2 regions of the Paenibacillus canaveralius genome follow, and region 1 is predicted to be linked to the other one. Evidence: riboswitches for the same ligand, from Rfam matches in the RefSeq annotation. Region 1 holds a riboswitch; the other holds the start of a gene.
The links. A riboswitch is a leader RNA that binds a small molecule or an ion and turns the genes downstream of it on or off. The one in region 1 is predicted to bind cobalamin.
Positions count from the first base shown of each region.

Region 2: it holds a riboswitch for cobalamin, as region 1 does, so the genes downstream of both, cobJ (precorrin-3B C(17)-methyltransferase) here and ABC395_RS14985 (class I SAM-dependent methyltransferase) in region 1, are expected to answer to the same signal.

Region 1 is NZ_JBDFMM010000001.1:3,344,803-3,348,012, reverse strand. It holds gene ABC395_RS14990 (aminoglycoside phosphotransferase family protein) at 1-867, shown strand, start outside; cobalamin riboswitch at 1,029-1,236, shown strand; gene ABC395_RS14985 (class I SAM-dependent methyltransferase) at 1,484-2,374, shown strand; gene ABC395_RS14980 (permease) at 2,528-3,210, shown strand, end outside.
Region 2 is NZ_JBDFMM010000001.1:4,593,791-4,597,000, reverse strand. It holds gene ABC395_RS20775 (glycoside hydrolase family 13 protein) at 1-1,197, shown strand, start outside; cobalamin riboswitch at 1,290-1,493, shown strand; gene cobJ (precorrin-3B C(17)-methyltransferase) at 1,844-3,210, shown strand, end outside.

The DNA.
Region 1 (3,210 bases):
CTAGCAGAAAAAGCCGGATTAAAGGACATTACTCCTCTCGAGCTTGGGAATGGCGGGAACCTGGTCGTTCATTTGGCCCCGTATCCGATTGTGGCTCGAATAGCCACTGTGCTTTCAAGAGATCATGCAGAGTACGCTTACAAGGTACTGGTTCGTGAATTAAGAGCCGTACGTCATCTCCATTCAAAGGGGGTGCCGGTACGATGGCCAACTGACCTTACGGATGCGGGACCATACGATATTGACGGCACATGGATGACGCTTTGGAAGTATGTTCCCCCTACAGACCTGCAACGCCCTTCGCCAAGCGAAGCGGTTGAATTGGTTAATAGACTTTCACTGGCATTGAAAGATTTTAGCGACGAGATTCCTGTGCTTGGTGTTTGGGAGCGGACATGTCAATCGGCTTTTAGATTAATTAAACATCCGGATAGGCGCATACAAAAGTTGCTAAATCTGTTCTTCGCGATTGATAGAGAGATGCGTCTCGAAACAAGTTTGCTAATACCGTCTCATGGAGATGCTCATTCAAGAAACTTATTACCGAGTCCTGAAGGCTGGATCTGGTCGGACTTTGAAGATTTGTCGTTGATGCCCGCATACTGGGATTTGGCTTCATATGTAAGCAATCTTGCCTTATTCAATGGAATACAGGAGCCAACCTTTCAATATATCTGGAGTCGGATAAATAATCAGGCCGATAAGCAAGCTTTTGGATTTGCTGTTACCGCACGCATACTTATGTCCACTTTAGGTAACTTGGATTTCGCGCTTTCAGGCAACGGAGATTTGGAATTTGCATATAAACAGCTTGGTTTGGCAAAAGATTTTATTAATCAAATAAACCTGATTATTGAAGAGGGATAACCTTCGCGGCTCCCCTCCATAGTCCGAAGCTTGGAGGTCCCGCCTTACCGGTACACCTGCCTGCACGTTTGCTCCGCTCATTTGCCAAAACGCGGGATTTCAACTACTATTAACCGTGAAGTTGTTTGGCATGCTGCGTATCTTAAGACAATTGAATAACAAACATTCTTTATCAAACAGGTTCCGGTTCATTCTCCAAGGAGAGGGAACGGATTAAAAGGGAAGTCCGGTGCAATTCCGGCACGGTCCCGCCACTGTAAGGGAGAAGGGGGATATCCCCCGGCTGAAGCGCAATATGCCACTGGGTAAACCGGGAAGGCGCGCAGGAGTTTCCCGAGTCAGGAGACCTGCCTGTTTACCGGTAACTTCATTCCTACGCGGATATAGGATGGCGTTGATGCGAATGTTCTCCCTAATCGCCAGGGTCTTTCTGCTTCCATCTGTTGTGGAAAGGACCCGCACGCCTTTATGCGACGAACCGAACATCCTGCCTCCGGGGGGATGTTTTTTTATTTGCGGATAAATGAAATCCGCTCCCCGTCATGACAGTAATCAATGCGCGTAAGAAAAAAGGCAGCCGGAACCGACTATTTACCACCTATGGGGAGGAAAAGAGATGTATTACGGAGTCAAACTAAATACGAATTACAAATCCCTCTGGCAGGAGGGGATGAAAGACTGGGACGGAAATCTTCCCGTAAGGATGACGGATGACGTCAAGGAAGAAGGATTCTGGAACGCTTTTATGAAAAAGAAAGAAGAAACGGGCGTGGATTCCTGGGTCGCCAATCTGCGAAAGGAGCTTATCTCTTTTATCGATCCCGGTGAGGACGTGCTGGAAATCGGGCCCGGCTGGGGTAACTATACGTTCGAAGCGGCCGAAAAAGCGGGTTCCCTTACGTGCGTCGACAGCTCCGAGAGCGTGCTTGCTTTCTTGAAGGCGGCAGCGGAGCGGAAGGGGTGGAATCACGTAAACTTTGTGCACGCCAAGTGGGAGGAGCTTCCCGTGGTGGAGCCGGCCGACGTTGTATTCGGTGTCAACTGCTATTACCGGATGCAGGAGATCGACCGTGCGCTTCTGCACATTAACAACACGGCGAAGCGTCTTGGAATCGCGGGGATGGTAAGCGGTCCGGAAAGACCGCATTACAAAGACATCGCGGAGCAGTTGGGCTGCAGAATCAAGTTTCAACGCAGAGATTATATTCATTTGCAGAATCTGCTTTATGAACTTGGAATCGATGCAAACTGTAAAATCGTCAACCTGCACAAAACATACGCGTATGACACGGAAGAGGATTTGCTGAAGGACAACCTGAGCATGATTCTGGATAAGGACTACGACCGGAAGGAGGCAGTCCGGCTGCTGTATGCGTACGTGCGTGAAGCCGACGGCAAGCTGATATACCCCCACAATTTCAAAGCGGCTCTCCTTTACTGGAAGCCGGAGAAACGGCTGGAGCCTGCGGACCTGTCCACGGAAGTGAAACGGGTCGTCCAGGTTTAAAATCAGCCCCGTTTAAGCATTTGCCCGGTAACGCGATTTGGCGTGCCGGGATTTTTTGTGGCTTTACCACTGGACAAGGGAAAGGCTTGTCATAAATTCCAACAGGCCCGCATAGAGATGAACAAGAGGAATCGGTTGAGGGAGAAGTCTTTCTTGTTGAAAAACGTAATGATTACGATTAAAATAAAGGAACTGCCGCAAACAGGAGGGAAGAACGTGCATGTTGACGGAACAAACAGAAGGATGAGGAAAAGAAACCTGATCGTTCTCGCAGGGGGAAGTTTCCTGGCCGTACTGATCTGGCAAGCCATGCGAAAAGGGATAATGGTTTTGCCGGACCCCTCGGTCATCGGGCTGTTCAAAACGATGTTCATCGGCATCGTGCTCGAAGCGGTTCCTTTTATTATGCTGGGTGTGGTGCTGTCCTCGTTCATGCAGGTCTACATCCCCGAAACCTGGATCCGTAAAGCGATCCCCCGGAATCCCTTTCTCGGACTCGTGTTCGCCTGCCTGCTCGGCATTTTGTTTCCGATCTGCGAATGCGGCATGATTCCGGTCGTCCGCCGGCTGATCAACAAGGGAATGCCCTTGTACATAGGCGTGGTCGTCATACTTGTGGGGCCCATCGTCAACCCGGTCGTTTATGCGGCCACCTACACGGCTTTCCGGATGAATCCCGAAATGGTGTATGCCCGGATGGGACTGGCTCTTGGTGCGGGCGCGCTGATCGGCCTGTTCGTCTACGCGTTTATCAACAAAAATCCTCTGAAACACAGGCTGGACACGCTGTACTCGGGGAACGGCCAAGACTGTGCGCATGTGCGGGAGTGCAGTAA
Region 2 (3,210 bases), 1.2 Mb from region 1:
AAGCATCAGCCCGACCTCAACTGGGAGAACGAGGCGATGGTCGATGAGCTGTTCCGGATGGTGCATTGGTGGCTCGGCAAAGGAGTCGACGGTTTCCGCTTCGATGCCATCGCTCATATCGTAAAAGCGCAGGGGCTGCCGGATGCCGATAATCCCAAGCATCTGCCCGTCGTGCAGGCTTATCAGCTTTTTTCCAATCTGGAGAAGGTACATACGCTGCTGCAAAAGCTTCATGACCAGGTGCTTTTCGATTATGACATCATGACGGTGGGCGAAACGTCCGGACTCGGTCCGGAGCAGGCACTGGAATACGTGGGGGACGAGCGCCACGAGCTGAACATGGTTTTCCAGTTCGAGCATATGAATCTGGATGCGGCTTCCGCCGGGACGGGCAAATGGGAGTCGAAGCCGTGGACCCTGCCGGAGCTGAAAAAGGTGATGAGCCGCTGGCAGACGGTCCTTCACGATAAAGGATGGAACGCCAACTATCTCGGCAATCACGATCAGCCCCGCCCCGTTTCGAGGTTCGGAAATGACGGCCGGTACCGGGTGGAGTCCGCCAAAATGCTGGCCACGTTTCTTCTGACGCTGGAGGGGACGCCGTATATTTTTCAAGGGGAAGAAATCGGCATGACCAATGTCGCGTTCGATCTGATCGGCGATTACCGCGATGTGGAAACGATCAATTACTACAAGCAGGCGGAGCTGCTCGGCAAACCCCAGGACGAAATCATGAAGGCCATCTGGAAAAAAAGCCGGGACAACGCCCGCACCCCCATGCAGTGGGACGGTACGGCTAACGCGGGGTTTACGACAGGGGAGCCGTGGATGAAGGTCAACCGGAACTACCGCGAGATTAACGCGGCCGCAGCGGCAGCCGATCCCGATTCCATCTACCACTATTACCGGAGCCTGATCGCGCTTCGCAGAAAGCACCCCGTCGCCGTATACGGCGAGTATAAGCTGCTGCTTCCGCTGGACACGGAAATTTATGCGTACACGCGGACGCTGGACGGGGAGAAGCTGCTGGTCGTGCTGAACTTTTTCGGCGGAACGCCGGAGTTTTCGTGGCCGGAGGAGCTGGGGGAGGGGAAGGACGCGGAGCTTCTGATTTCGAATTACGATCCCGTCTCCGGCGAAGATATCGGGGTCCTCAAGCTGCGGCCTTACGAAGCGAGGGTTTATCGGCTCGGCTGAGGTGACCGTTTTATCGGCATAGACAAGTTCTTTGACCGGATGTTATGATGAACAGAACACAATCGAATATGGTAAAAACAGGTGCGGAGCCCATTCGAACGGATCAGACAGTCCGTAAGAACAGGGTTTCGCTTAAAACGGGAAGTTCGGTGAAAGACCGACGCGGACCCGCCACTGTAAGGAGCTCCCCGCATTGCAGGGAAAAAATTTTTTCGGCATCAACGTCACTGGATTTATCCGGGAAGGCGCCGAAGAAAGCTCCGAGCCAGGAGACCTGCCTGTTTGAATAACACTAGATAACCTACGAGGATTTAGGGAGGTGTTGAGAACGGCTGAATCGCTGCCAGCAGCGGCTTGCCGGACCCGGGTCATACAAGACAGCCCGCGGACCGGCGGTCTGTACGGGTTGGAAGCATATGCGGGATTTTCCCGCTGAATGGCTCGAAAGTTCGAAGCATTTCTATCCAAGGAGGATGGAAATGCTTTTTTTTATGGCCCGGACGGGATGAAAAGGGGAACGGCGGGTATGCCGGAAGGCACCGACGTGTATATACAAAGGTCTGTCTGTAGAAAAGCCGGATCGAACGATAGCGGCTGCCGGGCGTAAGCGCCGCAGCTTTCTTTACAGCGAAGAGGAGGAATGGGAATGGCCGGTAAACTGCTTATCATCGGATTTGGCCCCGGAGACGAAGCCCATATTACAAAACGCGCACGCGAGGCGATTTCGGAAAGCGAAGTCATTATTGGCTATAACACTTACGTGGATCTGATCCGCAGCCTGATCGACGGCAAACAGGTCGTGCGTACGGGCATGACCGAGGAAGTAAGCCGCGCGCAGGAAGCCGTCAGACAGGCGGAGGCCGGACGCAAGGTAGCCGTCATATCGAGCGGCGATGCGGGTGTATACGGCATGGCGGGTCTCGTGTACGAGGTGCTGATCGAGAAAGGCTGGAAGCCCGACGGGGGAGTCGAGGTCGAAATCGTACCCGGCATCTCGGCCATCAACTCATGCGCTTCGCTGCTGGGAGCCCCCGTGATGCACGACGCGTGCACGATCAGCCTCAGCGATCACCTGACGCCTTGGGATCTCATCCGGCGCAGAGTCGAGGCGGCCGCATCCGCCGATTTCGTCATTGCGCTGTACAACCCTCGGAGCGGGAGGCGGACACGGCAGATCGTGGAGACGCAGCAGATTTTGCTGAAGCACCGCTCTCCGGATACCCCGGTAGGTATCGTCAAAAGCGCCTACCGCGACAGGGAGCACGTCGTGCTGACGACGCTTGCGGAGATGCTGGAGCATGACATCGGCATGCTCACCACGGTGATCATCGGCAACTCCGCGACCCGCAACTATGAAGGGCTCATGATTACGCCGCGGGGCTATCAGCGCAAGTATACGCTGGACAGCGATATCCAGCCCCTGCGTCCTCATGAGCGTCTTCGGCGGGAGGCCGAGCCGTGGGCTCTGGAGCAGGATGGGGAAACCGGCGCGGAAGACACGCCGGCCTTGGAGGGCAAGGAATCCGCTTGTGCCTCGGAGGAACAGTCCGATGCCGCTTTGCGGCCGGATGAAGCGCGGGACACCGGTCTGCCGTCCCTCTTCGACGAGGACGAATACGGGGACGACGGATACGGCGAATACAGCCCGGAAGCCGAGGGGACCGGCACGGCCGAAGACTACGGCCGCGAAGATTTGCCGGTCCGCACACAAGCGGCCGGCACACGCTCCGCGTACGATACGTCAGCGGTTACCGGGGAGTATGAGGACTCGGCGGTTGCCGTGGCGGTCCGTCCGCCTGCCGCACCCGCACGGTCTGCCGCTCCGACTGCTTTTGAGCTTGCGGAGGAAGCCCTCCGTCTCGTTACGGGCGAGCCCGGCGGGCCGGCTGCTTCCGCTTCCCCGAGCGGTTTTTTCCGTCAGCAGGCTATTCTCGAGTTCGCCGTCAGTCCCGGTCTTGCGAACAAAAACCTGACCGCCAAACAGCTGATGGTCCTCGCCGAGGCCGTCGGCGA